Linked DNA regions of Azospira inquinata. The main gene of each other region encodes a partner of the protein of the gene in region 2 in a complex. Links are inferred from orthologs where the notes say so. Each region holds a gene or a part of one and is shown on either strand. Other genes may lie near its edges.

Region 1 (3,603 bases), 1.6 Mb from region 2 along the record:
TTTTCCTCGTTAGTCATTCTTTATAGCCGCACCCGTCGCGGGCGCGGCTTTTGTTTTTTTCCCCGGAGGGACGACGATGAAACGCCGCGCTTTCCTCGCGCTTGCCGGCGGCCTCGCCCTGGCACCCGTACCGGCACTGGCCGGTAAGAAAAAAGGCGGTGGTGCCGCCAAATCCGCTAAGTCTTCCGCCAAAGCGGGGGGCGCCGCCAAAGCTTCCGGCAAGGGCTCCAAAAGCTCCGCCAAAGGTAGTCGCTCCAGCAAACGCCACGGCGGCGTGGAAAAGGCAGATCGCTCCGAACGCATCGCCACCGCCCGGGCCGCCGCCCACCGGGCCCCTCCCACGGGTCTGCGCCCCCTGTCCAACGGCGGTTTCGGCGCCCCCGCACCGGCTCCGGTGCGCAAGGACAACGAACCCTGGCGCCACTATGAACTGACCCTCAAGGTCACCCCCCCGGCCCAGGGCGATGCCCTGCGCCTGTGGATGCCCATGCCCATGGAAACCCGCTGGCAGCGCCTGGAAAGCCTGGAATGGTTGGGCAATTTCAGCCACGGCGGCATTCTTCGGGATAACGATTCGGGTCTGCTCACCTTTCTTGGGGACTGGAAGCCGGGCACGGCCAATCCCAGCCTGACCCTGACCATGAAGGTGGGCACCCGGCAGCGGCTCTTTGACATCACCCGCCGGGCCCCCACTCCGGAAACGGAAGACACCCTGTCCCCCTTCCTGGACCCCTACGGGCCCTGGTCCGACGAGGTCATTTCCGAGCTGGCCGATACCATCATCGGCCGCATCCGGGAACCCATGCCCCAGGCCCTGGCCGTTTTCAACTGGGTCACCGAACACGCGGGAGCCGCCGGCAGCAGCTGTAAGGGCGGGGAAGTTCCGGAAAGCGTCGCCCCGGCCCTGTGCAGCGTCCGGGAAGAGGATGACGGCCACGGCGTGGCCGGGTTGTTTGTGGCCCTGTGCCGGGCCACGGGCATCCCCGCTCGCATCGTGGTAGGCCAACGCCTGGGCCTGTCCCGTCAGTCCCCCGCCCTGGGCCGCAGCGGCGATGTGAGCCGGGCCTTCCACGTCCGGGCCGAGTTCTACGCGCCTTACTACGGCTGGGTCCCGGTGGATCCGGCGGATGCGGCCCGGGTCGCGGTGCTGGACCGGAGCAACGGAGAAGGGGCCGCCCTGCGCCGCCGTCTCTTCGGCTTCTGGGAAATGAACTGGATCGCTTACAGCAACGCGGACAGCGTCCATCTGCCCCAGGGTCCGGACCAGTCCTACCTGCTCAACAGCCCGGTGCTGGCCGCCTCCGTGAGCGGCAACCAGGTGCGCATGTTGGCCCGCCCCACCAGCCTCAGCCTGGAAGCCCGCCCCACCGACGCCTGATCCGTCCCCGGCGCCCTGCCCCCATCCGCGGGGGCGGGAAATGGGGCCTCACCCTCGCCCCCTTAATCGGGGAACCGTGACCTCATCGAACGGCTCCCCGGACCTACCGGCAAGCAAAGCAGACACAAAAAAAGGACGGCTTCCCGTCCTTTTTCTTTTGGAGGTGCGCCCCCTGGGCGGCGCCTCCGCCTTCCCCGTATTCCGGGAAACCTCAGTATTCGCTGCCCGTGGCCAGATTGTCGAAGCGGGTGTATTCCCCCAGGAAGGCCAGGCGCACCGTGCCCGTGGGGCCGTTCCGCTGCTTGCCGATAATGACTTCCGCCGTGCCTTTGTCCTGGGTGTCCGGTTTGTAGTAGTCCTCCCGGTACATCATCATGATCACGTCCGCATCCTGTTCGATAGCGCCGGATTCCCGCAAGTCGGACATCATGGGGCGCTTGTCGTTACGCTCTTCCACCTTCCGGGAAAGCTGGGACAGGGCGATGACCGGCACTTCCAACTCCTTGGCCAAGGCCTTCAGGGAACGGGAAATTTCCGACACTTCCGTAGCCCGGTTTTCCGAGCCCCCGGAACGGGCGGAGACCATCAATTGGAGATAGTCGATGACGATCAGGCCCAGCTTGCCGCCAAACTGGCGCGCCAGACGCCGGGCCCGAGCCCGCAAATCCAGAGGATTCAGGCCGCCGGTTTCATCGATATAGAGGGGCTTTTCGTGCATTTTCCCCAGGGCGAAGGACAGCCGGGACCATTCATCGTCGTTGAGCCGGCCAGTACGCACCTTGTGGGAATCCAGACGCCCCAGGGAGGCCAGCATCCGCATGGCCAGCTGGGCGCCTCCCATTTCCATGGAAAACACCCCCACGGGCAAGCCCTGCTCCACCGCCACATATTCGGCGATGTTCAAGGCGAAAGCGGTTTTCCCCATGGACGGCCGACCGGCCACAATAATCAAATCCCCGGGCTGGAGGCCGGAAGTCTTCTGATCCAGGTCCAAAAAGCCCGTGGGAATCCCGGTGATATCGGAGGGGTTGTCCCGGTCATGGAGTTCCTGGATACGTTCCACCACCTGGGTCAGCAAGGGGTTGATGTGGACAAAGCCCTGCTGGTGGGCGGCGCCCTTTTCCGCAATTTCAAAGACTTTGGATTCCGCATCGTCCAGGAGGGATTTGGCATCCCGGCCCATGGGATTCAAGGCGTTGGTGGCGATTTCGTCCCCGGCGCTCACCAGCTGGCGCAGGATGGCCCGCTCCCGGACAATTTCCGCATAGCGGCGGATATTGGCAGCGGAAGGGGTATTGGCGGCCAGTTCCCCCAGATAGGCCAGGCCGCCGCTATGTTCCCCGTCCCCCGCCGCATCCAGGGCTTCCGCCACGGTCACCACGTCCGCCGGTTTGCCCGTGGTAAAGAGCCGGACAATCTGGCGGAAGATGCGCCGGTGTTCGTCCCGGTAAAAATCCCCTTCGTTAATCAGGTCCCCTACCTTGTCCCAGGCCTGGTTGTCCAGCAACAGGCCGCCTAACAGGGACTGCTCCGCCTCCACGGAATGGGGCGGCACCCGCAGCTGGGCGACCGCCGGATCAAGGGCCGAAGGGGAATCTTTTTTACGGGGGAAATCAGGCTTGCTCATGGTGGTCTTCAAATCGGGAGGGGGACGATTTTACACGCCCTCCCCCCGCCCCGATCAGGGGTTTTGCAGGGAGGCGCCGCATTCGGCGCAAAAACGCTGACCCGCTTCCACAGTGACGCCGCACTTGGGGCAAAGGGGCGCGGCCTCGGGGGCCGGAGCCACGGGTTCCGTGCCCAGCAGACCGGCCTGGACCGCCTTGACCGCCTTGACCGCGTCTTCCAGCTTGACCCCGGCGCTTTCCCCGCCGAGCCGGTTGATGGCTCCCAGGGCCGTGGCCCGGCGCAAGTCTTCCGTGGACGTGGGGGCCACCAGCAGGCTCTGGCCAGCGGCAAAGCGTTCCAGATGTTCCCCATAGACCTTGGCCAGATCGGGGCGGCCCCGCATGGCCACCACGGTACGACCGCCTTGGCGGCCGTAAATGATGCTATCCACTTCCGCCGCCCAAACCCGCAGGGTCATGTTTTCAATATTGAACAATTCCTTGGCAGTTTTTACCCGGTCCTGGAACTGGTTGCCGTAATCCACCCGGGCGGACTGGCAGCTGCCCCGCATTTCAATCCAAAGCAGGGTGGAGGTGAAATCAAAGCGGCCCCAAAGG
Region 2 (4,446 bases):
GGGCCAATATCCAGCGCCTGCTGGCGGGTACGGAGAGCCGCATCGGCAGCAAAAAAAAGGCGGCTTAAGCCGCCTTTCCCGCCACCGCCCGATCGGCGGCACCCCCTGGGGCGCCCCTAGGCTTCAACAATATTGAGATCGGCCAGAGGCCAGCGGGGCCGCACGGAAAAGCTCCCCGCCGCCTTGGGCTGGGCACCGGCCTGCAAGCGCAGGGCACCGGCCAGGGCGATCATGGCCCCGTTGTCCGTACAATATTCCAGTTCCGGGTAATAGACCCGAAATTTGCGCCGGGCGGCCTGGGCGTTGAGGCTGCGGCGCAGCTCCCGGTTCGCCCCCACGCCCCCGGCCACCACCAGGGAGTTCAAACCGGTCTGGCGCAAGGCGCCCACGGCCTTGCGCACCAGCACCTCCACCAGGGCATCCTGAAAGCCCCGGGCCACATCGGCCCGCTCCTGTTCCACCAGTTCCCGGCCTCGCACCTGGGTCAGAACGGCGGTTTTGAGGCCGGAAAAGGAGAAATTCAGATCCCCGGAATGGAGCATGGGCCGGGGGAAATGGACCGCCTCCGGTACGCCCTGCTCCGCCAGCTTGGCCAGCACCGGACCGCCCGGATAGGGCAGGCCCAGGAGCTTGGCGGTCTTATCGAAGGCTTCCCCCGCCGCGTCATCCAGGGTTTCCCCCAGCAGTTCGTAGGCCCCGACCCCGGTCACCCGCATCAACTGGGTATGACCGCCGGACACCAGGAGGGCGACAAAGGGAAAGGAGGGAGGATCGGCGGACAACAGGGGAGACAGCAGATGGCCTTCCAGGTGATGCACTGGCAGCACGGGCACGTCCAGGGCGAAGGCCAGGCTTTCGGCGAAGGAGGCCCCCACCAGCAGGGCCCCGGCCAGTCCCGGCCCCTGGGTGTAAGCCACCGCATCAATATCCGTCAGACTGCGCCCGGTCTGGGCCAGCACCTGGCGCAGCAGGGGCACCGCCCGGCGAATATGGTCCCGGGAGGCCAGCTCGGGCACCACGCCGCCATACTGGGCGTGGAGCACGATCTGGGAATGGAGGGCGTGGCCCAGCAGACGGCCGCCAGCCCCCGCCCCATCGGGAAGTTCATAAAGGGCGACGCCGGTTTCGTCGCAGGAAGATTCGATGCCCAGGATCAACATGGGGCGCATTTTAGCACCGGCCCGCACTTTTTTTGTGCTTACCCCCTTGGTAAACGGTTGACGTTTCGATAGAATCCAAGGTTTTCTCTCATTGCTGTCTGGGGACTGATTTCAATGCCTAATATCCGCGTCAAGGAAAACGAACCGTTTGAAGTGGCCATGCGCCGTTTCAAGCGCACTGTCGAAAAAACCGGCCTGCTGACCGAACTCCGCGCCCGCGAGTTCTACGAAAAGCCCACGGCCGAACGCAAGCGCAAGCTGGCTGCTGCCGTGAAGCGTCACCACAAGCGCATCCGCAGCCAAACCCTGCCGCCCAAGATGTTCTAAGCCTGCGCGACTTGACGCCACACCGGCCGTCCATCTTCGATGGACGGCTTTTTGCGCTTCTGGACCTTAGAAGGAAACAACCATGACACTCAAGGAACGCATCAATGAGGACATGAAGTCCGCCATGCGTGCCAAAGAGACGGCCAAGCTGGGCGCCATCCGCCTGCTGCTGGCCGCCATGAAGCAAAAGGAAGTGGACGAACGGGTCACCCTGGACGACGACGCCGTGGTGGCCATCATCGACAAGATGCTGAAACAGCGCCGGGATTCGGTGGCCCAGTACGAAGCCGCCAATCGGGCCGATCTGGCGGATGCGGAAAAGTTTGAAATGACCGTGCTTTCCGCCTACATGCCCGCCGCCCTTTCGGAAGAGGAAATTGCTGCTGCCATCGCCAAGGCGGTGAGCGATAGCGGTGCCGCCGGCCCGGCGGATATGGGCAAGGTCATGGGCCTGCTCAAGCCCCTGCTGGCCGGTCGGGCCGACATGAGCCAGGTCTCCAAGCTGGTCAAGGCCAAGCTTTCTGCCTGACGCCCCGGGGCCGGTCCGCCGGCCCTTTTCTTTTTTTCTTCTGCCCCGGTTGCCCGCTTGATTCCCGAATCCTTTATCCAGGAACTCCTGCAGCGCATCGACATTGTGGAGCTGATCGACGGCTACGTGCCGTTGAAAAAGGCCGGGGCCAACTACGCCGCCTGCTGTCCTTTCCACAGCGAAAAAACCCCCTCCTTCACCGTCAGTCCCAGCAAACAGTTCTACCACTGCTTCGGCTGCGGGGCCCATGGCACGGCCATCGGCTTTCTCATGGAATATTCCGGCCTGGGCTTTGTGGAAACGGTCAAGGACTTGGCGGCCCGGGTGAGCCTCCAGGTGCCCGAGGAAAACCGGGGCCAGCGTGGCCGCCAGCCCCGCATCGCCCAGCTGACGGACCTCATGGACCGGGCGGCCCGCTACTACTACGAGCAGATGAAGGGCTCGGAACGGGCCAAGGCTTACCTGAAAAAGCGGGGCTTAAGCGGGGAGGTGGTGCAGCGTTTCCGCATCGGCTACGCCCCGGACGGCTGGCAGAATCTGGAAGCGGTTTTCGGCGACCACTACCACAGCCCGGAAATGCAGAGCGCCGGCCTAGTCATTCGCAACGACCAGGGGCGGCTCTACGACCGCTTCCGAGACCGGGTGATGTTCCCCATCATTAACCAGAAAGGGGAAGTCATCGCCTTCGGTGGCCGCATTCTGGACCAAGGGGAACCCAAGTACCTGAATTCCCCGGAAACCCCCCTGTTTGAAAAAGGCCACGAACTCTTCGGCCTGCCCCAGGCCCGCCAGGCCCTGCGGGAAACGGACACGGCCATTGTGGTGGAAGGCTATATGGACGTGGTCGCCCTGTCCCAGCACGGCATCGGCAATGTGGTGGCCACCCTGGGCACGGCCACCACTGCCAGCCACGTGCAGAAGCTGCTACGCCAGGTGGACCGCATCGTCTATTGCTTCGACGGGGACGCAGCAGGACGCAAGGCGGCCTGGCGAGGCCTGGAAAACAGCTTGGAAGCCCTGGCGGACAACAAGCAGATCGGTTTTGTTTTCCTGCCTCCGGAACACGATCCGGACACCTTCGTCCGGGAACAGGGCAAGGAGGCGTTCCAGACCAAAGTGGCCCAGGCCCTGCCCCTCTCCGACTTTCTCCTCAAAGAACTGGCCACCCGCAGCGACCTCACCACGGCGGAAGGCAAGGCCCAGCTGGTCTATAACGCCAAGCCCCTGATTACCCGGCTCACCACCCCCTTCCTGCGCCTACAACTGGTCAAGCGGCTGGCGGAGGCCAGTGGCTTTTCCCAGGCCGAGGTGGAACGGCTTTGCGAATTAAAGACCATTGCGCCCCCCGCCCCCGCCCGGGCGCCCCGCAGCGCCCTGTCCCTCACCAAGCGCCTTCTGCCCCCCCTGCTCCAGTGCCCCGCCCTGGCCAGCCAGCTGCCCCTCATGGCCCTGGAAGGCTCGGACCCGGCCACCACCACCCTGCGCCATCTGGTGGAAAAACTGCAAAACGGTCAGCACATGGGCAATGTGGCCCGCTTCGTGGAACTCTTCCGGGGCTCGCCGGACGAAGGAATGTTACTGGCCGCCTTACGGGAACTGGAACTCAAGCCCCTCTCCGACGAGGAAGCGGAAGCGGACATGCAGGGGGCCCTGGAACAATTGGAGCTGGACCGGCTGGTGGAAGCCCAGGAACGGCTCAAGGAAAAACTCCGGACCACCGGTCTGGGGGATGACGAAAAACGGGAATTCGGTCGGCTGGCCGTGGAAATCGGCCGGCTGGGCAGGGTTCGCCGGAGGCGGTAAGTGACTTTCCTTCGACAAAAGGAAGTTGCTAACCTATGGTATAATATGCGGTTTTTGCAGGATTATCGGGACTAGGTCATGGCAAAGGAAAAGGCAAAAGAAGCGGCCAAGGAAATTCTCAAGGCCAAAGCATCCAAGGCCAAGGAGCGGGCGCTGCTGGAAGCGGCTGGCGCACAGGAAGCCGCAGCCCCGGTGGATGCGGAGACGCGCCGGATGCGTCTCAAAAATCTGATCAAGCTAGGTAAAGAACGGGGCTTCCTCACCTACGCGGAAATCAACGACCACCTGCCTGACGATGTGGTGGACGCGGAGCAGATTGAATCCATCATCTCCACCTTCAACGACATGGGGATCCAGGTCTTCGACGAAGCCCCCGCGGCGGAAGACCTGCTCATGTCCGACAACGCCCCCGCCGTCTCCGACGACGAGGAAGTGGAAGAGGAAGCGGAAGCCGCCCTCTCCACCGTGGATTCCGAATTTGGCCGGACCACCGATCCGGTGCGTATGTACATGCGGGAAATGGGCTCCGTAGAGCTGCTCACCCGGGAAGGCGAAATTGAAATCGCCAAGCGCATCGAAGACGGTCTGCGCCACATGATTCTGGCCATTTCCGCCTGCCCCTCCACC

The links.
Region 1: the proteins of dnaG (region 2) and dnaB are in contact, whole or in part, in a crystal structure (PDB 2R6A), measured with the Geobacillus stearothermophilus proteins. The link is inferred for Azospira inquinata from one-to-one orthologs. Residues at the interface, in WP_049624496.1 of Geobacillus stearothermophilus: Lys456, Leu457, Leu458, Pro459, Ala460, Asn463, Ala464, Leu467, Leu535, Leu536, Ile537, Ala538, Gln544, Glu545, Asp548, Tyr549, His552; in WP_033016901.1 of Geobacillus stearothermophilus: Ser13, Glu15, Ala16, Gln18, Glu91, Leu92, Asp94, Ala95, Val96, Pro97, Thr98, Ala99, Ala100, Asn101, Tyr104, Tyr105, Ile108.

The regions. Positions count from the first base shown.
Region 1 is NZ_CP064782.1:425,777-429,379, forward strand. What follows is about bases 798-3,603. They hold dnaB (replicative DNA helicase), read right to left. Parts: upstream 3,006-3,603; coding sequence 1,590-3,005; downstream 798-1,589. Other genes in these bases: Azoinq_RS01875 (transglutaminase-like domain-containing protein), read left to right, coding at 798-1,378; Azoinq_RS01885 (zinc ribbon domain-containing protein), read right to left, coding at 3,060-3,603. Also shown: more of Azoinq_RS01875, read left to right, coding at 77-797. UniProt on the Escherichia coli protein: The main replicative DNA helicase, it participates in initiation and elongation during chromosome replication. Travels ahead of the DNA replisome, separating dsDNA into templates for DNA synthesis.
Region 2 is NZ_CP064782.1:2,048,944-2,053,389, reverse strand. The notes cover bases 1,597-4,446. They hold dnaG (DNA primase), read left to right. Parts: upstream 1,597-2,073; coding sequence 2,074-3,819; downstream 3,820-4,446. Other genes in these bases: rpoD (RNA polymerase sigma factor RpoD), read left to right, coding at 3,898-4,446; Azoinq_RS09415 (GatB/YqeY domain-containing protein), read left to right, coding at 1,597-2,016. In the rest of the region: glycerol-3-phosphate 1-O-acyltransferase PlsY, read left to right, coding at 1-68; tRNA (adenosine(37)-N6)-threonylcarbamoyltransferase complex transferase subunit TsaD, read right to left, coding at 117-1,160; rpsU (30S ribosomal protein S21), read left to right, coding at 1,275-1,487; more of Azoinq_RS09415, read left to right, coding at 1,570-1,596. UniProt on the Escherichia coli protein: RNA polymerase that catalyzes the synthesis of short RNA molecules used as primers for DNA polymerase during DNA replication.